2 regions of the Streptosporangium sp. NPDC020145 genome follow, and region 2 is predicted to be linked to the other one. Evidence: predicted binding sites of a transcription regulator. Region 2 holds the regulator's gene; the other holds the start of a gene.
What was found. Region 2 encodes LexA, which represses DNA repair genes until DNA is damaged. Its sites were predicted from a motif close to TCGAACANNTGTTCGA; they were not measured.
Positions count from the first base shown of each region.

Region 1 (10,012 bases), on a different contig from region 2:
GTCGTCATGGCCCTGGTCGCGCTGATCGACTTCGGCTCCGGGCCGACCTCCGGGCTGCTGCCACTGCTCGCCCTCGGCCCCGCCTTCGCCAGCGTGGCCTGCGGCCTGGCCAGGACCACGGTCTCCGGCCTCATCGCACTGGCCCTGTGCGTGGCGCTCGGCGTCTACAACGACATCCTGTGGACGCCCCGCACCAACATCACCATGGCCGCCATCCTCGGTGTCACGGTGGCCAGCGTGCTGGCCAGCGCGGGACGCCTGCGGCACGAGCGTCAGCTCGCCGACGTCCGCTCCGTCGCGGAGGCCGCCCAGCGGGTGCTGCTGCGGCCGGTCCCGCGCCGCGCCGGGCCGGGGATCGGCGTGGCCGTCTCCTACACCTCCGCCACGGCCGAGGCCCGCATCGGCGGCGACCTGTACGAGGTGGTGACCACCCCGCACGGGGTGCGCATCATCGTGGGAGACGTCCAGGGAAAGGGCCTGGAGGCCGTCGAGACCGCCGCCGTGGTGCTCGGCGCCTTCAGGGAGGCCGCCCACGACGAGGCCAAGCTGCAGGGCGTCGTGGCCCGCCTGGAGAACGCGCTGTCGCGGGAGCTGTCGGGCGAGCAGTTCGTCACCGCCGTACTCGCCGAGATCACCGACCTGACCGATCTCGGCGAGGCGCAGGAGGGCACCTCCATCACCGTCATCAACTGCGGTCATCCGCCGCCCATGGTGCTGGCGGCCGACGGCAGCCGTTCCTTCGCCGACCCGCCCGACGAGGCCCTTCCGCTGGGCATGGCGTCGTTGAAGGGAGCCGAGGCCGTGCCGTACCAGATCGGCTTCGAACCCGGTGACCAGGTGCTCTTCTACACCGACGGGGTCATCGAGGCGCGCGACGGGACGGGCCGGTTCTATCCGCTGGCCGACAGGGCGCACCTGCTGAACGGCTCCGACCCGCAGCTGGCCCTCGACGCGCTACGCGCCGACCTGCTGCGTCACGTGGGCAAGCCGCTGAACGACGACGCCGCCATGCTCCTGCTGCGCCACCGCGCCGCCCGCCCGCTGGCCTCATCGGCGGCCTAGAGCCGCTAGCCGGCCAGAGGGACGCGGGCCGGGAGGGTGGTCTGGGCGGGCAGGCCCAGGAGGGTCTCCACCGTGACGACGAACCGCTCGGCCTCGGAGATCAGCTCCTCGGCGTCCCTCGCCGAGACCATGCGGGTCATGCCCGCCTCGGCGGCGGCCCGTTTGGTCGCGCTGGTCTCGAAGTAGGGGGCCCACTCGGCCAGCCTGGGCTCGGCCTCGGGCAGCAGCTCCCAGGCGCTGCGCAGACGGCGCCTGCGGCCGTCCATGGGCCGTGGCCGCGCGGCCAGGATCGCGGCCGCGGCTCTGAGCGCCGCCAGGTGGGCGGCGACGTATCGGGTTGCGGGGGTCCGGGCGGCGCCCGCCTCCTCAAGACAGTCGCGCGCGTCGGCCAGGTGCGCCCGCACCGTGGACGAGAGCCGGGGCCCATCGGAATCGCTGAGCCGAGGGGTCATGTGCTTCAGCCTCCTTGGTCGCAAGCGGCTCCCGGCGAATCCGCCGGTCAGGTCAACACTCGCAGACCCCACCGACAAATCCTCCGGGCGGCCGGACGAGGAGCTTCCCCTCTCCCCGCCCGCCCCGGCCCGGCCGGGCCGCCGTGGCCGACGGTCCCGGAAAGGCCAACCACCCTGGACGTGGACCGCGAGCCCCACGTCATCACATCGAACATAAATTCGATCACTGGTAGTGTCAAGTAAACGCACGAACAAAAGTTCGACACCACCGGGCAGCCTGGAACCATACGAATCACCCACCCCGGAAGAACCGCCGGAGAGTCGCCGGTCGCGCGCGGACAAGCCGGGGCGGTCACGGCCAAGGGGTTTCGGACATCCCCGGCTTCCCTCCCTCACCCAGCGGACGCACGGCCGCCTCCATACCCCTTTCCCTGTCGCATTGGCTGATTTATAGGCCTGTGCCTGCTTTAAATGTTCAAGGTGGAGTTTGAGCATTGTGCGGTTTTCTGCGGCATCTCGGTGGCCGGGAGTCGTGGGCGCCGCGCGTTCCGCGTTGCCCACGAGTTCCCCATGACGAGAACACGGCCCGGTGTTCACAGGGCGGGGAAACAGCCGTCAAGACGGGCCCGCCACGGCGCCCTTTCCCGCGCCCCCGCGGCGACCCTGGGAACGACCGTGCCCCCGGCCCTTGAAGGACCGGGGGCACGAGGAACCGTGTTCACTCCGTCAGCGAACGAATCTGCCCCGGACGTGCACCGGGACTCCCGTGCCGAGCATGCCGGGCAGGACCGCGGCGACGTTCATCGGCAGCCGCACACAGCCGTGGGAGGCCGGGGCCAACGGCACCGAGAGTGCGCCGTGCAGGGCGATACCGCCGTTGAAGAAGATCGGGTTGTAGAGCTGACCAAGGTATGACCTGTGCCAGCCGTTCCTGCGCCAGGTCGTCTTGTAGTCGCCCGTCGGCGTGCGGGCGCTGCCGCAGAACTTCTGGGTCTTGCCCTCCCAGGTGGCCGTCTCGCAGTACGGAATCCCGCTGCCCGAGGAGATGTGGCTGATCAGCTTCACCCTGCCGTCCACGTACAGGGTCATCACCTGCTGGGTGAGGTTGACCTCGACCCTGGTCGGCTTGCCGTTGGGCACCAGCACCTTCGGCGACCTGGGGTTCTGTAGAGCGTTCCAGGTCTTCCTGGTCACGGTGCTGGTCGGCGCGATGCCGTTGATCTTCTGGAAGGCCCACAGCGCGGTCAGCGTCGTGCCGCCGTAACGCCCGTCGGCCGTGCCCGGCAGATAGCCCAGCTCCCGCAGCCTGGTCTGCAGCGCCTTGACCGCGGTCCCCTTCGCCCCGAGCCTCAGCGTCTGGCCGGGGGCGACGAACCCCGGCGCCGCCTGGGCCGTGACCGCGGTCGCCGCGGAGGTGACGACCTGAGCGTTCGCGACACCGGGAGAGGCCAGCAGCATCGCCCCCGCCGTCACCAGGGCGGCCACTCCGAGCCGTCCTCCAACCCCCATCACCATCATCCCCTCCTGTCAGTCAAGCCCGAACAACGGACCATAGCGCACCAACCATCCACTCTCCGGCAACGGTTATGAAGAGGTAATCGATGGTCAACCCGTTTAGAGTGACCGGGTGCCGGAAAAGTTGCATCCCAACATCGAGAAGGTCGCCGCGGCTCTGAGAGAGCACGGCGTCACCGGAGAGATCGTCGTCTTCGACGAGGCGACGCCGACGGCGGCGACCGCCGCGGCGCAGCTCGGCTGCGAGGTCGGCGCCATCGCCAACAGCCTGATCTTCGACGCCGACGACCGGCCGCTCCTGGTGCTGACCAGCGGTGCCCACCGGGTGGACACCGGTCTGGTCGCCGAGAAGGTCGGCGCGGCGCGGGTACGGCGGGCGACCCCCGACTTCGTCCGCGCGGCGACCGGTCAGGTCATCGGCGGCGTCGCCCCGCTGGGACATCCCGCCCCGATCAGGACCCTGGTCGACGTCTGGCTCGACAGGCACGAGGTGGTCTGGGCCGCGGCCGGCCACCCGCACACGGTCTTCCCGACCTCCTTCGCCGAACTCCTCCGCGTCACCGGCGGGACCCCGGTCGAGGTCGAGCGCTGAACGCCAGGCGGACACCCGCCAAACCCTGACGAACCTCTCAGATCCTCATGGTGGTCGTCCTGCTAGGGTGCGTTGCGTGATCGAACTGCGACGGGTCGGCCCCGAGGAGTTCGCCGTGAGCCTCGACGCGGTCCTCGACGTCTACACCGCGGCGATGCTCCCGCCCGCCGACCAGCTCACCGGGCGAAGGGCGATCATGAGAGGCCACGCCTCCTACTCCCGGTTCACCTGCCTGTTCGCCGAACGCGCCGACGGCAGGACGGTCGGCTTCGCCTACGGCTTCCACGGCGAACCCGGCCAGTGGTGGCACGGCGTCGTCCGTCAGGCGATCACCGAGCACGACGGCCAGGCCAGGACCCGCGAGTGGCTCGACGACGCCTTCGAACTCGCCGAGGTCCACGTCCACCCCGACTACCAGGGCAAGGGCGTGGGCCGGGCGATGGTCACCGGCCTGTGCGCGGGGCGCCTGGAGCGCACCGCCGTACTGTCGACCCGTGACCAGGAGACGGCGGCACGTCATCTCTACCGGAGCCTGGGCTTCGGTGACCTGCTGACCGGGTTCGTCTTCCCGGGGGGCCAGGAGCGCTACGCGATCCTGGGCACCCCGCTCCCGCTGGCCCAGTACGTCTAGACCGCCAGCCGGTCGTCCGCCCCGGTCGTGACGTCGAGGGCCTGGAAGACCTCGCGGGTCGCGCTCGACCGGTTGAAGGTGATGAAGTGGATGCCGGGCGCGCCCTCGTCGAGCAGGGTCTGGCACAGCTCGGCGGCGTGCTCGATGCCCAGGTCGCGCACCGCGGCCGGGTCGTGGGCGACGGCCTCGAACCTGGCGGCGACCTCGGGCGGGAACGGCGCGCCGGAGAGCTGCTCGGAACGGGCGATCGTGCTCATCTGGGTGACGGGCATGATGCCGGGGATGATCGGGGTCTCGCATCCACGGGCGGTCACCCGGTCGCGCAGCCTGAGATAGTCCTCCGCGCGGAAGAACATCTGCGTGATCGCGTAGTCGGCGCCCGCCCGGCACTTGCGCACGAAGTGCTCGGTGTCGGCCTCGACGGAGGTGGACCTGGGGTGCTTGTAGGGGAAGGCGGCCACGCCGACGCAGAAGTCGCCGGACTGGCGGATGAGCCTGACCAGCTCCTCGGCGTACTGCACGCCCTCGGGGTGGCGGATCCACTCTCCCGTCACGTCGCCGGGCGGGTCGCCCCGCACGGCGAGGATGTTGCGCACGCCCGCCCCGGCGAACCTGCCGATCAGGTGGCGCAGCTCACGCAGGGAGTGGTTGACGGCGGTGAAGTGGGCGACCGGGGTCAGCGTCGTCTCGTGGGCGAGCCGCTCGACGATCTCCACCGTCCGGTCGCGGGTGCCGCCGCCCGCGCCGTAGGTGACCGAGACGAACGTCGGCCGCAGGGCCTCAAGCTCCCGGATGGCCCGCCAGAGCTGACGCTCCCCCTCGTCCGTCTTCGGTGGGAAGAACTCGAACGAGAACGAACGGCCACCGGCGGCGAGGAGCTCGCGGACGGTGGGCACACGTTCGGGGAAGACTGACGAGCGACCCAGAGCCATGCCCCTAGGGTACTGGCCGCCCGACGGAGCGCCACAACCGTGATCGGTTCAACACCCTTCCTCCTGCCGGGCCCCGGCGGGGACACCGCGGGCATAACCTCGCACCTCCGGGCCGATAATCTCGGGGTATGACCCCTTCCGCGGCTGCTCTCGACACCATCCGTTCCGAAGTGGATCGATCCCTCAGGGAGTTCGTCGACCGGCAGCGCCCCCTGGTCGGCGCGCCCGAACTGGTCCCGCTGCTCACCGCGGCCGAGGAGTTCCTCGCGGGCGGCAAGCGGCTGCGGCCCGCCTTCTGCTACTGGGGCTGGCACGGCGCGGGCGGTGAGGACGATCCGGCGCTGTTCACCGCCGCGGCCTCCCTTGAGCTGCTCCAGGCCAGCGCCCTCGTGCACGACGACGTCATGGACGCCAGCGATCTGCGCAGGGGCATGCCGTCGGCGCACCGCAGGTTCCAGGCGATGCACGAGAAGGCGGGCTGGCGCGGTTCCGCCGGGCAGTTCGGCGAGGGCGCCGCCATCCTGCTCGGCAACCTGCTGCTCATCTGGTCCGGGGAGATGTGGCGCAACAGCGGGCTGCCCGTGGAGTCGCTGGCCGCTGCCCAGCGGATCCACGACCACATGCGCACCGAGCTGATGTGCGGGCAGTACCTCGACCTGCTGGAGCAGGCGCACGAGGAGAACACCTTCGACAGCGCGCTGCGGGTCGCCCTCTTCAAGAGCGGCAAGTACTCCGTCGAGCAGCCGCTCAGGCTCGGCCTGGTGCTGGCCGCGCGGGGCGTCGAGCCGTGGATCGACCGGCTCTGCGAGGAGTACGGCCGCAGCGTCGGCATCGCCTTCCAGCTCCGCGACGACGTCCTCGGCGTGTTCGGCGACCCCGCGGAGACGGGCAAGCCCGCCGGGGACGACCTGCGGGAGGGCAAGCGGACGATGCTCGTCGCCCGTGCCCTGGCCGTGGCCACCCCGCTCCAGGCCAGGACGGTCGAGGAGACGCTCGGCGACCCCGACCTGGACGCCGCCGGGGTCGCCAGGCTGCGTCAGATCATCGAGGAGACCGGGGCCCTGGCGGCGTGCGAGAGCATGATCAAGGAATATCTCGACCACGCCCTCGTCTCGCTCGACGGCGCCCCGATCACCCCGCGGTCCCGTACGGCCCTGGCCGATCTGGCCGTGGCCGCGACGTCACGTCGCACCTGAGGCCGGGCCCGGCGTCCACCGGGCCCGGACCGGTCGGATGCGGATCAGGTGAGCCCGGCGGTCAGGCGCCGCCTGAACTCCCCGGCGGCGGCCTTCGGGTCGTCCGCCTCGGTGATGGCCCGCACGACCACGACCCGGCGCACGCCGTACGACATGACCTCGTCGAGGTTGGACAGGTCGACACCGCCGATGCCGAACCAGGGGCGTTCCGTCTCCAGCGCCGCGGCGTGCCTGAGCAGCGCGGGGCCGGGGGCGTGCCTTCCCGGTTTGGTCGGCGTCGGCCAGATGGGACCACAGCAGAAGTAGTCGACTCCCGCTTCGACGGCCGCGGCTGAGGCCTCCTGCGGGGCGTGAGTGGAACGCCCGATGAGGATGTCGTCGCCGAGGATGTCGCGGGCGGCCCGCACCGGCAGGTCGTCCTGTCCGAGGTGGAGCACGTCGGGACGGGCGGCGTGAGCGATGTCGGCCCTGTCGTTGACCGCGAGCAGCTTGCCGTGGCGGTCACAGGCCTCGCGGAAGACCTCAAGGAGGGCGAGTTCCTCCCTGGCCTCAAGGCCCTTCTCACGTAGCTGGACGATGTCGACCCCGCCCGCGAGGGCGGCGTCGAGGAAGTCGGCCAGGTCTCCGCGCTCACGGCGCCCGTCGGTGCAGAGGTAGAGGCGGGCGTCAGAAAGCGAGCGCCTGGGCACGTCTCTTGACCTCGGTGTGGCGGCCCGCGACTATCGCGTCCACCGGGGACCCCGGGAGGGTCTCGTCTGGGGTGAAGAGCCACCGGAGCGACTCGACGTCGTCGTATCCGGCGTCGAGCAGCACGGTGAGCGTGCCTGGCAGCCCCTTCACCACGTCGTCCTTGCCGAGGAAGGCGGCGGGAACCTGTGGCTCGCCCCCGCCCCTTCGCACTCCGATGAGCTTGCGGTCCTTGAGAAGTTGCTTCGCGCGACCGGCGCTGAGGTTGAGTCTCCTGGCGACCTCGGTCAAGGTGAGCCACTCGCCCACCAGTTGGTCTGTTTCCCGGTCGATCTGCGCAACAGAAAGCGTCACGAATCCACCACTACCACATCGTGCCTTCCGCCAAACACCCGGTGGGCAGGTTAAGCGACCGTGCAGTCGCGCAGCGCCACCGCCGGATCGGCCAGGCGAACGGCGTCGAGCCGCTGGCCGCCCTCGATGAGACGGCGCCCCTGCAGGAGGTCGCGGGGGCGGTTCACCGCCAGGACCGCGGCCAGCCTGCCGTCGCCGCGGACCCAGCAGGCCCCCCACCTGGAGCCGTCCTCCGGGTCGCCGCGCAGGACGAGGCGCTCGCCGTCGTTGCCGTCGTCGTGGTGCCCGGCGTACTGCACCATGTGGCCGAACTGCTCCGACCAGAAGTAGGGCACCGGGTCGTAGACCGCGTCGCCGCCCATGAGCGCGGCCACCGCGACCTCCGGGGCGCCCAGCGCGGTGTCCCAGTGCTCCACCCGCAGGCGACGGTCGTAACGGCGCGACCACCAGGCGGCGCAGTCGCCGACGGCGACCACCCCGGGCAGCGAGGTGCGCAGGTGCTCGTCGGTGACGACGCCGTTGTCCAGCTCGACACCGGAGCCCGCCAGCCACTCGACGGCGGGCCGTACGCCGACGCCGGTGACGACCACGTCCGCCCTGACCCGTGAACCGTCGGCCAGGGTGAGCCCGTCGTGGTCGACGGAGGCGACCTGGACGCCCAGGCGCAGCTCGACGCCCGCCTGTTCGTACCAGCGGGCGGTGTGCCCGCCGACGGCCCCCAGGGCCTGGGAGAGCGGCAGGTCGGCCGCCTCGACGACGGTCACCTCGCAGCCCGCCCTGTGGGCGGCGGTGGCGACCTCGGCGCCGATCCAGCCCGCCCCGATGACGGCGACGCGCACGCCCGCGACGAGCCGCTCGCGCAGGGCGAGCGCGTCGTCGATGGTGCGAAGCACGTGCTGCTCGCCGTCGCCGCGCAACCGGACGGGACGGGCGCCGGTGGCGATGACCAGTCCGTCGTAGGCCACCTCGCCCTCGGTGGTCTCGACCACGCCCGGCCGCAGTCCCTTCGCGGCCACCCCCGGGCGGAAGTCGACCTCAAGCGCGTCGAGATCGGAGTCGACGACCGTGGAGTCCGTCTCCCCCAGCAGGACGGACTTCGACAGCGGGGGACGGTCGTAGGGGCGGTGTGCCTCCTCGCCCATCAATGTGATCGTGCCGGCGAACCCTCGGGCTCGTAACGCCTCGACACTGCGCACGCCGGCCAGGCCGGCGCCAACCACCACGACATGATTCACAACTCACGAGCCTAAGCGCCCTGCCCGATCCTCTGCCATTAGCTGTTTGATAACGAAAACGGTATTTAGCTCGCATCCAACGCAGTGAGGGCGTCACCACAGCCCTTAAGGTGGAAGCGAGCAGACGCGCGGGAGCCCGGAGCGCACCGGGCTGAGAGGAGGGCTACGGGGCGACGCGGACCATCGAAGGCCATTTGACGTGCTGATACACCGTGCCGGCGCACGGGGCGCGCGTCCGGCGGCGATGATCCCGGCGTGACCGTCAGCGGCCCTCGACCGCCAGGAACCTGATCCGGGTCATGCCGGCGAAGGGAGCGGAGGGTACGAATGTCACACCACTTCGACGTGCTCGTCATCGGCGGAGGCGTCGCCGGGCTCTCCGTGGCCTGGCGTGCGGCCAGGAGGGGGTCACGGGTGGCCGTGGCCGACCCCGACCCCGGCTCGGGGGCCTCGCACGCGGCGGCGGGCATGCTGGCGCCGGTCAGCGAGGTGACCTACACCGAGGAGCCCCTGCTGCGCCTCGGGCTGGCCTCCCTGGCCAGATGGCCCGCCTTCGCCGCCGACCTGACCGAGGACGGCGGCCTCGACCTGGACTACCGGGCCTTGGGGACGCTCGACGTCGCCTTCGGCTCCGACGATCTGGCCGCGCTCGACGAGCTGGCCGCCTTCGTCGACAAGCTCGGCCTGCCCGCGGAACGGCTCACGGGCCGCGAGTGCCGCCGCCTGGAGCCTATGCTCGCCCCGTCGGTGCGCGGTGGCCTGCTGGCCGGCGGCGACTCCTGGGTCGACCCGCGAAGGGTCGTCAAGGCGCTGCTGACGGCGCTGCAGCGGCGCGGCGGCGCGCTGGTCCGCTCCCGCGTCGCCGGGCTCACGACCGACGCCGCGGAGCGGGTCACCGGCGTACGGCTCGCCTCCGGCGAGACCATCGGCGCGGACCTGGTGGTCCTGGCCGCCGGCGCCTGGTCGGGCGGCCTTGAGGGGCTGCCGCCCGACGCGGTGCCGCCGGTGCGGCCGGTCAAGGGACAGATCATGCGGCTGCGTTCGGCCGCCCCGATCCTGGGGCGGTGCGTGCGCGGCGTGGTGCACGGCTCCCCCGTCTACCTGGTGCCGCGCGGCGACGGGGAGGTGGTCGTCGGGGCGACCCAGGAGGAGATGGGCTTCGACACCCGGGTGACCGCGGGAGGCCTGTGGGAGCTGCTGCGCGACGCGCGGGAGCTCGTTCCCGGCGTCACCGAGCTCCAGGTCCACGACGTGGTCGCGGGCCTGCGTCCGGGCACCCCGGACAACCTGCCGCTGGTCGGGCCGTCGGCCGCCGCCGGTCTGTCGCTGGCCACCGGCCACCACAGAGGCGGCGTC
Region 1 is NZ_JBEXZT010000012.1:142,493-152,504, forward strand. Features, by position in the region: gene ABZ463_RS22710 (PP2C family protein-serine/threonine phosphatase) at 1-1,062, shown strand, start outside; gene ABZ463_RS22715 (SAV_6107 family HEPN domain-containing protein) at 1,068-1,514, opposite strand; gene ABZ463_RS22720 (L,D-transpeptidase family protein) at 2,241-3,029, opposite strand; gene ABZ463_RS22725 (YbaK/EbsC family protein) at 3,142-3,621, shown strand; gene ABZ463_RS22730 (GNAT family N-acetyltransferase) at 3,698-4,252, shown strand; gene metF (methylenetetrahydrofolate reductase [NAD(P)H]) at 4,249-5,184, opposite strand; gene ABZ463_RS22740 (polyprenyl synthetase family protein) at 5,313-6,380, shown strand; gene thiE (thiamine phosphate synthase) at 6,425-7,069, opposite strand; gene ABZ463_RS22750 (Rv2175c family DNA-binding protein) at 7,047-7,421, opposite strand; gene ABZ463_RS22755 (FAD-dependent oxidoreductase) at 7,472-8,656, opposite strand; gene thiO (glycine oxidase ThiO) at 8,984-10,012, shown strand, end outside.
Region 1: the regulator LexA is predicted to act here: its motif matches at 1,762-1,777, upstream of ABZ463_RS22715 (SAV_6107 family HEPN domain-containing protein).

Region 2 (10,012 bases):
CCGAGTTCATCGAGGACGTCAGCCGTGCCGCCGAGCTGCTCCTCAGCGCGGGACAGTGCCTGCAGGACCTCGTCGTCTCCCTGGCGGACGAGGGCGGTGGCCCGCTGATCACCTCGCTGACCAGCGCCGACATCGACGGCGAGAAGCTCACCGTGCGTGAACTCGGCTCGTTCTTCATCCTGCTGGTCGTGGCGGGCAACGAGACCACCCGCAACGCCATCTCCCACGGCCTGAAGCTGTTCACCGACAACCCCGAGCAGCGCGCGCTGCTCCTCGACGACCTCGAAGGACGCCTGCCCGGCGCGGTCGAGGAGATCCTCCGGCTGGCCTCACCGGTGGCCTGGATGCGCCGCACCCTCACCCGCGACCACGAGATGAACGGCCACCTCTACCGCGAGGGAGACAAGGTGCTGCTCTACTACTGGGCGGCCAACCGTGACGAGGCCGTCTTCACCGACCCGCTGCGCTTCGACATCCGGCGCGCGGGCGGCCCCCACGTGGCCTTCGGCGGCCCGGGCCCGCACTTCTGCCTGGGCGCGCACCTGGCCCGCAGGGAGATCTCCGTGATGTTCCGTGAGCTGTTCACCCGGCTTCCGCACATTCGCTCCGTCGGCGAACCGGTCCGGCTGCGCTCCAGCTTCATCAACGGCATCAAGCACCTTGAGTGCGACTTCTGAGACCGGACGCGGGTCCTAAGAGGAGAGCGCCTTGATCGAGGTGAAGACGGTGTTGATGTCCGGCAGCAGCTCCTTCTTGCTGTCGGGCACCGACATGTAGACGATCGAGGGAAGGTCGGCGCCGGTGCTCACGGCCGCCACGACCATGGTGGTCTTGGTGTCGCCCGTGGTGATCTCGTAGGCGGACAGTTGTCCGGGCAGGCCGTTGACGGTCAGGGACTGCTGGGCGGTCTTGCGGGCGGTGTTGTCCTCGGGGAAGAACTTCTTGCGCGCCGAGGCGGCGACCGCGTTGGTCACGGGGGAGAGATTCTCCGGTGAGGTGTACTTGTCCTTCAGCCGGGACGGGAGCACCCCCGACATCAGCTGGGCGAACTGTGTCCTACCGGCGGAGTCGGTGCCCGCGGCGACGTACTGGCGGGTGGTGAAACCGTAGACCGTGGGCACGGTCCTGCGCTGGTCCTCCCGCCACTCTCCGCCCAGCCGTGTCACGCTGATCGCCGCCGCCTGGTCGGCCAGGGTGCCCGAGACCGGGGACGCCTTGCCGGGGAAACGCGGAAGACGGCCGAGCGTCTGGGACTTCGGCGGCTTCTTGGACGTGGCGGAGGGCTTGGCGCTGGGAGCGGGGTCCGCCTCGTTCGTCGCGGCGAGCGGACCGGCCATGAACGCCCACAGCAGTGCGCCGACCAGCGCGATCACCACCGACCCGACCAGCGCGAAGACCCAGACCGGCCTGCCCTGCTCGTCGAAGTCGTCCTCGTTCCCCATGGCCTGGTAGTTGTCGCCGAAGACCGTGTCCCACAGCTCCTGCTGACGTTCGGGCGGCGGGGTCTTCGGGCCGCTGATCTGGCCCGCGGTGACGAAACGCCTGTTGGGGTCGGACGGGTCCTGGCTCAGGTGGTGACCGGGCTGCCCGGGGTGGCCGAACTCGTGCTGTCCCGGCTGCCCCGGGTAAGCCGGTTGTCCCGGTTGCCCGAAGGGCTGAGCCTGCGGCGGGAGCGGAAGGTCGGCCGGATGCCGTGTCGCGGACGCGTCGTAGGCGGGCGCCGTCAGCGGGTCGTTCAGGGGGTTGTTCGGCGGGCCGCTCAATGGGTCGACCGGCGGGGCGTTGCGGGGGGCGTTGAGCGGGTCGTTCAGCGGATCGGCGCGCGGGGTGGGCTCGGGCGCGGTCGTCGCGGCGAGGGCCCAGACGGCGGGGTTGTTCGGCACCCCGAAGCTGCCCCGGGCGGCGTCCTCGCCGAAGGGCGCGCCGTCACGGCTCGGCTCCTCCTGAGGAGGGGTCGACCACGTGTGCGACAGCGGGTCCCGCACGGTTCCCTCGGCCGCGGAGGGCGGCCACACGGGGTTGTCCCCGGGCGCGGCCGACGGCCACGCGGTTGCCCCGGGCGCCGGGTCTCCCGCGGGCGCGGTGGGCCCCGCGGCCGGACCGGAGGCCGGAGCGGCGGGTGGCCACCCGGTGTTCTCGGCGGAGGCGGACGGCCAGGCGGAGCCGTTCGCCTGGGCCGTCGGCGGCCACACGGCGTTGTCCTGCGGCGCGGCGGACGGCCAGGAGGCGTTTGCGGCGGCGGGCGGCTGCGCGGCGTCGTCCTGTGGGGTGGTGGCGGACGGCCATCCGGTGTTCTCGGCGGTGGCGGGCGGCCACACCGGGTTGTCGGCGGGTGCCGCCTCCGCCGGGGGCTGCGGGTCCCACCGGGGCTCGGCACTCACGGGAGCGGCCTCGGGAAGCTGGCCTCCGTATCCGCCGGCCAGGTCGGGGTCCGGCCTGAGGGCGTCCTTCGGCTGCGGGGTGAACGCGTCGCTCCAGCTGGTCGTGGCGCTGGAGGCGGGGCGGTCCCGCGGATCGGCGGGCGCCGTACGGGCTGCCTGGTCCCACCCGGTCCCCGCCGGGGAGTTCCAGCCGGACGCCGGACCGGTGACGGGAGGCTGAGTGGGGACGCCCTGCCGGGGGGTCTCCATGTCGTCGGACGCGCCCCCCGAAGGGGAGGCCAGCGCCTGGTCCCAGCCGCCGCCGAGAGTCGCGGAGCCGTTGGAGGACCCGCTGGGAGCCCCGTTGGGGGTCTGGGACGGCGTCGGCTGGCTCCAGCCGTATTCGGGCGTGCTCGCCCCCGCCTGCTCCCAACCGGCGCCCGGCTGTCCCTGGCCGTCGGCGGGCGAGGCCGGCTCCTCATGGGGGAGGGGAAGTCGTGGCGACGAGGCGCCGAAGGAGTCGTTCGCCCAGCCGGACGTCGTCTCCGCCGCCTCCGGCCACGCCGGAGGCAGGTGGGGCTGGCTGGGCTGCTCCGGGGCCATGGCTTCCTTACCTTCCGCACGGGTGCCCGAATTATGGGTATTCGGCATGGTCTCACGGGAGGCAGGGATGTTCGCAGGGAAACCGGAGAACGCCCCCCTGAACTGGAGTCCTGTGGGGTCGGTCGGTGGATCCTGCATCGGCAGGCCGGCCTCCAAGGGATCCGGGCCCTGCCCCGGCTCGACTGAGTGTGCCACGGTGAGAAGAGTAAACTGACGGGACATGCGAGGTCACAACGGATGTGTCCCCATCAGGTCTCGGCCCGCTCCAGGCACGTGATTGCTCTTATTGTGCTGGATCGCCGGACGGGCGTCCTCCGTTTACCGTGATCCAATTCGTTTCCCCAGGCCACGAATACGGCTTGCGGACTGCGATAGTCTTGCCGTATGCGTGCCGCGACCCTGCTGCTTACCGGGCCGCATCGGCCTTCTCGGCGTTAGACGCCCGCCGGTGCGGCTGCCCTTCGCATGAGCGGAGGGTTTTTCTATTGGGCCGGACGGGTCAGATCATCGCAGCAGACGTATACCGAGGGAAGATTGACGTGAGCGAGCGAGCCGACGTGAACAGCGACGAGCAGCACTACGATCCGCAGGCACTGCAGGTCAAGTGGCAGCGGCGGTGGGAGGAACTGGACCCGTTCCACGCCTCCGACGACCCCGCGGACCCGCGCGAGCGTCGCTACATGCTCGACATGTTCTCCTACCCCTCGGGCGACCTGCACATGGGTCACGCCGAGGCCTTCGCCATCGGTGACATCGTGTCGCGCTACTGGTTCCAGCGCGGCTACAACGTGCTGCACCCGATCGGCTGGGACTCCTTCGGCCTGCCCGCGGAGAACGCCGCCATCAAGCGTGACGCGCACCCGGCCGAGTGGACCTACGCCAACATCGAGACCCAGGCGGCCTCCTACAAGCGTTACGCGGTCTCCTTCGACTGGTCCCGTCGTCTGCACACCAGTGACGCCACCTACTACCGGTGGACGCAGTGGCTGTTCCTGCGCTTCTTCGAACGCGGCCTGGCCTACCGCAAGGGCGGTCTGGTCAACTGGTGCCCCAACGACCAGACCGTGCTGGCCAACGAGCAGGTCGTCGGAGGCAGGTGCGAGCGCTGTGGCGCCGAGGTCGTCCGCAGGGAGCTGACCCAGTGGTACTTCAAGATCACTGACTACGCCGACCGGCTGCTGGACGACATGGCCCAGCTGGAGGGCGGCTGGCCCGAGCGCGTGCTGACCATGCAGCGCAACTGGATCGGCAGGTCCGAGGGCGCGGACGTCAACTTCGTGATCGAGGGCCGCGACGAGCCGGTCACGGTCTACACCACCCGCCCCGACACGCTGTACGGCGCGACCTTCTTCGTCGTCGCCCCGGACGCCCCGCTGGCCGAGGAGATCGTCTCCGACGAGCAGCGGAAGGCCTTCGAGACCTACCGGGCCGAGGTCGCCAAGCTGTCCGACATCGACCGGCTGTCCACCGAGAAGGAGAAGACCGGCGTCTTCCTGGGCCGCTACGCGATCAACCCGGTCAACGGCGAGCGCATGCCGGTCTGGGCGGCCGACTACGTGCTGTCCGACTACGGTCACGGCGCCATCATGGCGGTTCCCGCCCACGACCAGCGCGACCTCGACTTCGCCCGCGCCTTCGACCTGCCGGTGCGGGTCGTCGTCCACACCGGCATGGCCGACCCGGGGGAGACCGGGATCGCCACCGCGGGTGAGGGCACCCTGGTCAACTCGGGGCCGCTGGACGGCCTGTCCAAGGCCGAGGCCATCCACAGGATCATCGAGGTGCTGGCCGGGCGCGGGACCGGCAGGGCGGCGGTCAACTTCCGCCTGCGTGACTGGCTGCTGTCCCGCCAGCGTTTCTGGGGCTGCCCGATCCCGATCATCCACTGCGCGGACTGCGGCGAGGTCCCGGTCCCCGACGACCAGCTGCCCGTCACCCTGCCCGACATGCGTGGTGAGGCGCTGGCGCCCAAGGGCGTCTCCCCGTTGGCCTCGGCCGAGGACTGGGTCAACGTCTCCTGCCCCAAGTGCGGCGGAGCCGCCAAGCGTGACACCGACACGATGGACACCTTCGTCGACTCCTCGTGGTACTACCTGCGTTACGTGGATCCGACCTACCTGGACGGTCCCTTCGACGTGGAGAAGGTCCGCAGGTGGGGGCCGATCGACCAGTACGTCGGCGGTGTCGAGCACGCGGTGCTGCACCTGCTGTACTCGCGTTTCTTCACCAAGGTCCTGCACGACATGGGCATGCTCGACTTCACCGAGCCCTTCCTGCGCCTGCTGAACCAGGGGCAGGTCATCAACCAGGGCAAGGCGATGTCGAAGTCGCTGGGCAACGGGGTCGACCTGGGCCAGCAGATCGACACCTACGGCGTCGACGCGGTCAGGCTGACCGTGCTGTTCGCCGGCCCGCCCGAGGACGACATCGACTGGGCCGACGTCTCCCCGGCCGCGTCGCAGAAGTTCCTGGCCAGGGCCTTCCGCGTCATGGCCGAGGCCGGTGCGGGATCCGCACCCGGCGTCGACTTCTCCACCGGTGATCTGGAGCTGCGCAAGGTCGTCCACCGGACCGTGGACGAGGTCACCAAGCTGCTCGACTCGTACCGCTTCAACGTCGCGATCGCCAGGATGATGGAGCTGACGACCGCCGCCAGGAGGGCCATCGACTCGGGCCCCGGTGCCGCCGACCCGGCGGTGCGCGAGGCCGCGGAGACCCTGGCGGTCATGCTGTCCCTGGTCGCGCCGTACGCGGCGGAGGAGGGCTGGGAGCGGCTGGGGCACCCCGCCTCCGTCGCGACCGCCGGGTGGCCGGTCGCGGAGGCGGCGCTGCTGGTGCAGGAGACCGTCACCTGCGTCGTACAGGTCGCGGGCAAGGTCCGTGACCGTCTGGAGGTCTCCCCGGAGATCTCCGATGCCGACCTGGAGGCACTGGCGCTGGCGTCGGAGAAGGTGCAGGCCTTCCTGTCCGGCGCGCCCCGCAAGGTCATCGTCCGGGCACCCAAGCTGGTCAACATCGTTCCCTGACCGTGAACGCAGAAAGGAGTGACCCTCGGTTTGAGGGTCACTCCTCGCGTTCCGGGAGAGATGCCGCCGGGGCGCCTCAGAGCTTGCGCAGCACCGCCACGACCTTGCCCAGGACGGTGGCCTCGTCACCGGGGATCGGGTCGTAGTTCGTGTTGTGCGGAACCAGCCAGACGTGGCCGTCCTTGCGCTTGAAGGTCTTGACCGTGGCCTCGCCGTCGATCATCGCGGCGACCACGTCGCCGTTGTCGGCGACGGGCTGCTGGCGGACGACCACCCAGTCGCCGTTGGCGATCGCGGCGTCGATCATGGAGTCGCCCGTGACCTGGAGCAGGAAGAGGGTGCCCTCGCCGACGAGCTGCTTGGGCAGGGCGAAGACGTCCTCCACGCTCTCTTCGGCGAGGATCGGGCCGCCGGCGGCGATCCGGCCGACGAGCGGCACGTAGGCCGCGGTCGGGCGGTTGACCGAGGTCTCCTCGGCGTTGGCGTCGGGGTCGACCCACAGCACCGGCTCGCCGGGCAGGCGCACCTCCAGGGCACGCGGGCGGTGCGGGTCACGGCGCAGGTAGCCCTTGCGCTGCAGGGCCGTCAGCTGGTGCGACACGCTGGAGGTGCTGGTCAGCTGCACCGCCTCGCCGATCTCGCGCATCGACGGCGGGTAGCCGCGCTGCTGCACCGAGTCGCGGATCACCTCAAGGATCTTGCGCTGCCTGGGGGTGAGGCCGAGGGAGTCACGCCTGCGCACCGCCAGGTCACTGACGGCCGCGCCGCTCTCGTCGCGCTCACTCATATGATCTCCTCGCTCCCGGTCTGTATTGGTTGCGTCGCACACAGCGACCGTACCTCCGCCGAAGATCATACTCAAACATTTGTTCGAATGGTCCTCGAAATCGGTGGCGGCGTGGTGTACAACATCGTACGGGAGTTCGATCGACATCGTGTTCGATTCGCCGATCTTTCTTCGACATGTGTTCGGCCAGGTCGAAGAGATGGGGGGCACCGTGAAGGCGGCCACGAGGACAACCAGGCCCACGTTGACGCTGGTCAGGGGCACCGGGGAGACGGCCGCCAGGGACGCGGGCCGTGGGGCGGCGGGGGGCGGGCGGCCCGTCGCGCGTCCCCGTGGGACCGCCGCGGGGCGTGCGGGCCGTACGGTTTCGGCGGTTTCGCGGAGGCGGGCCGTCGCCGGGGGGAGGGCGGCGCACGCGACCGTCCGGCGGAGGCGCGCCCCGGTCAGGCTGACCCGCAGGGGGAGGGTCGTGGCGGTCCTGGCGCTCGTGCTCCTCGTTCTGGCGGCCTTCTGGGCGGGTGCCCTCCTGGACGCGGCCCTCGGCTCCTAGGAGGCTTTCCGAGGCGCCTCGAAGGGCCTCTGCGGGCCCTGTGGCCAGTGGGGGTCCTGGGCGCTCCGGGGAGGGGTGGGCGGGGGTGCCGACGACGGAGCGTGACGACGCGCCCCGGGCTCACCCGATAATGGATCTCGGCGATCGGCCCGTTCGCATGCCCCGGGGAGGGGTGCCGCGTGTCCGGACGGCGCCCGCGGGGCCGTACCGGAAGGGCGACACGCCCGGCTGACGCCCTTGAGCTGCGCTGATCGGCGACTTCGCTCGGCAGGCCCTTCCTAACTTGCGTTCATGGTCCGACACTCCTACGGTTGGACCACAACATCTAGTGGCTTCATCATTCCGCTCCACCATAGATTGTGTTTCTATTACCGCATCTCGACCATTCGAGGGCGTGCGTGAGCGTCTCCACACGGAGATCGCAGAGCCGGCGGAGCAACGCGAGGAAGATGAGCCGCTGGGCAAGTCAGGGAGGCGACACGCGTGCACTGTCCGTTCTGTCGTCATCCTGACACGCGGGTCATCGACAGCCGGTCGACCGAGGACGGCAGCGCCATCCGGCGCAGGCGCACCTGCCCGGAGTGCGGGCGCAGGTTCACCACGCAGGAGACGGTGTTGCTCATGGTGAGCAAACGCAGCGGGGTGACCGAGCCGTTCTTCCGGGACAAGGTGATCGCCGGTGTCCGGCGTGCGTGTCAGGGGCGCCCGGTGAGCGAGGACTCGCTGGCCCAGCTCGGCCAGCGGGTCGAGGAGAGCATCCGGGCGACCGGGGCCGCGGAGATCGCGGCCCACGAGGTCGGGCTGGCGATCCTGGGCCCGCTCCGCGAGCTCGACGAGGTGGCGTACCTGCGTTTCGCCTCCGTCTACCGGGGCTTCGAGACCCTGGCCGACTTCGAGGCCGAGATCGAACAGCTGCGCGCCGAGCGTTCCGCGCGGCGCGACTGAGTCAGTCCCCGGGCGCCGGGGGAGTACGCGGCGTGTTGAACTGGTCCGACTGGGGGCTCCATGGAGCCTCGGAAGGGGGAAGTCATGACGGAGACGGTCAACGGCGCGGTCGCGCGCGGGGGCAAGCGGCCACGCAAGGGACTGAAGATGAAGCGCATCTTCACCACGCCCGGGGTGCACCCGTACGACCAGGTGACCTGGGAACGCCGTGACGTCGTCATGACCAACTGGCGGGACGGCTCGGTCAACTTCGAGCAGCGGGGCGTCGAGTTCCCCGACTCCTGGTCGGTCAACGCCGCCAACATCGTGACCACCAAGTACTTCCGGGGCGCCGTCGGCACCCCGCAGCGCGAGTGGAGCCTGAAGCAGCTCGTCGACCGGGTGGTCGGCGTCTACACCAGGACCGCGGTCGAGGAGGGCTACTTCGCGACCGAGGAGGACGCCGAGATCTTCGACCACGAGCTCAAGCACGCCCTGGTCAACCAGGTCTTCAGCTTCAACTCGCCGGTCTGGTTCAACGTCGGCACCGCCTCCCCGCAGCAGGTCAGCGCCTGTTTCATCCTGGCCGTCGACGACCAGATGGAGTCCATCCTCGACTGGTACAAGGAAGAGGGTGTGATCTTCAAGGGCGGTTCGGGCTCGGGGGTGAACCTCTCCCGGATCCGTTCCTCCAAGGAACTGCTCTCCAGCGGCGGTACGGCCAGCGGCCCCGTCTCCTTCATGCGCGGCGCCGACGCCTCGGCGGGCACCATCAAGTCCGGCGGCGCCACCCGCCGCGCGGCCAAGATGGTCGTCCTGGACGTCGACCACCCCGACATCGAGGAGTTCATCGAGACCAAGGCGCGCGAGGAGGACAAGGTCCGCGCGCTGCGCGACGCCGGGTTCGACATGGACCTGGGCGGCAAGGACATCGTCTCCGTCCAGTACCAGAACGCCAACAACTCCGTGCGTGTCTCCGACGAGTTCATGCGGGCCGTCGAGAACGGCGGTGACTTCGGGCTGCGCGCACGCCTCACCGGCGAGGTGATCGAGAAGGTCGACGCCAAGTCCCTGTTCAGGAAGATGGCCCAGGCCGCCTGGGAGTGCGCCGACCCCGGCGTCCAGTACGACGACACGATCAACGACTGGCACACCAGCCCGGAGACCGGCCGCATCACGGCGAGCAACCCCTGCTCCGAGTACCTCCACCTGGACAACTCCTCCTGCAACCTGGCCAGCATCAACCTGCTGAAGTTCCTCAGGGACGACGACACCTTCGACGTCGCGGCCTTCGTGAAGCTCACCGAGCTGATCATCACCGCGATGGACGTCTCCATCACCTTCGCCGACTTCCCGACCGAGAAGATCGACCGGACCACCCGGGCCTACCGTCAGCTCGGCATCGGCTACGCCAACCTGGGCGCGCTGCTCATGGCCACCGGCCACGCCTACGACTCCGAGGGCGGCCGGGCCATCGCCGGGGCCATCACCTCGCTGATGACCGGCGCCTCCTACCGCCGCAGCGCCGAACTGGCCGCGGTCGTCGGGCCGTACGAGGGCTACGCCCGCAACGCCGAGGCGCACAAGCGCGTCATGCGCAAGCACGCCGCGGCCAACGACGACCTGCGCACCCTGGGCGGGATGGACCGGGTCATCCACACCGAGGCCTCCCGCCAGTGGGCCGACTGCCTCAAGCTCGGCGAGAAGAACGGCTACCGCAACGCCCAGGCCTCGCTGCTCGCGCCGACCGGCACCATCGGCC
Region 2 is NZ_JBEXZT010000024.1:30,575-40,586, forward strand. Features, by position in the region: gene ABZ463_RS31985 (cytochrome P450) at 1-677, shown strand, start outside; gene ABZ463_RS31990 (hypothetical protein) at 693-2,963, opposite strand; gene leuS (leucine--tRNA ligase) at 3,503-5,989, shown strand; gene lexA (transcriptional repressor LexA) at 6,066-6,776, opposite strand; gene ABZ463_RS32005 (hypothetical protein) at 6,976-7,326, shown strand; gene nrdR (transcriptional regulator NrdR) at 7,810-8,271, shown strand; gene ABZ463_RS32015 (vitamin B12-dependent ribonucleotide reductase) at 8,356-10,012, shown strand, end outside.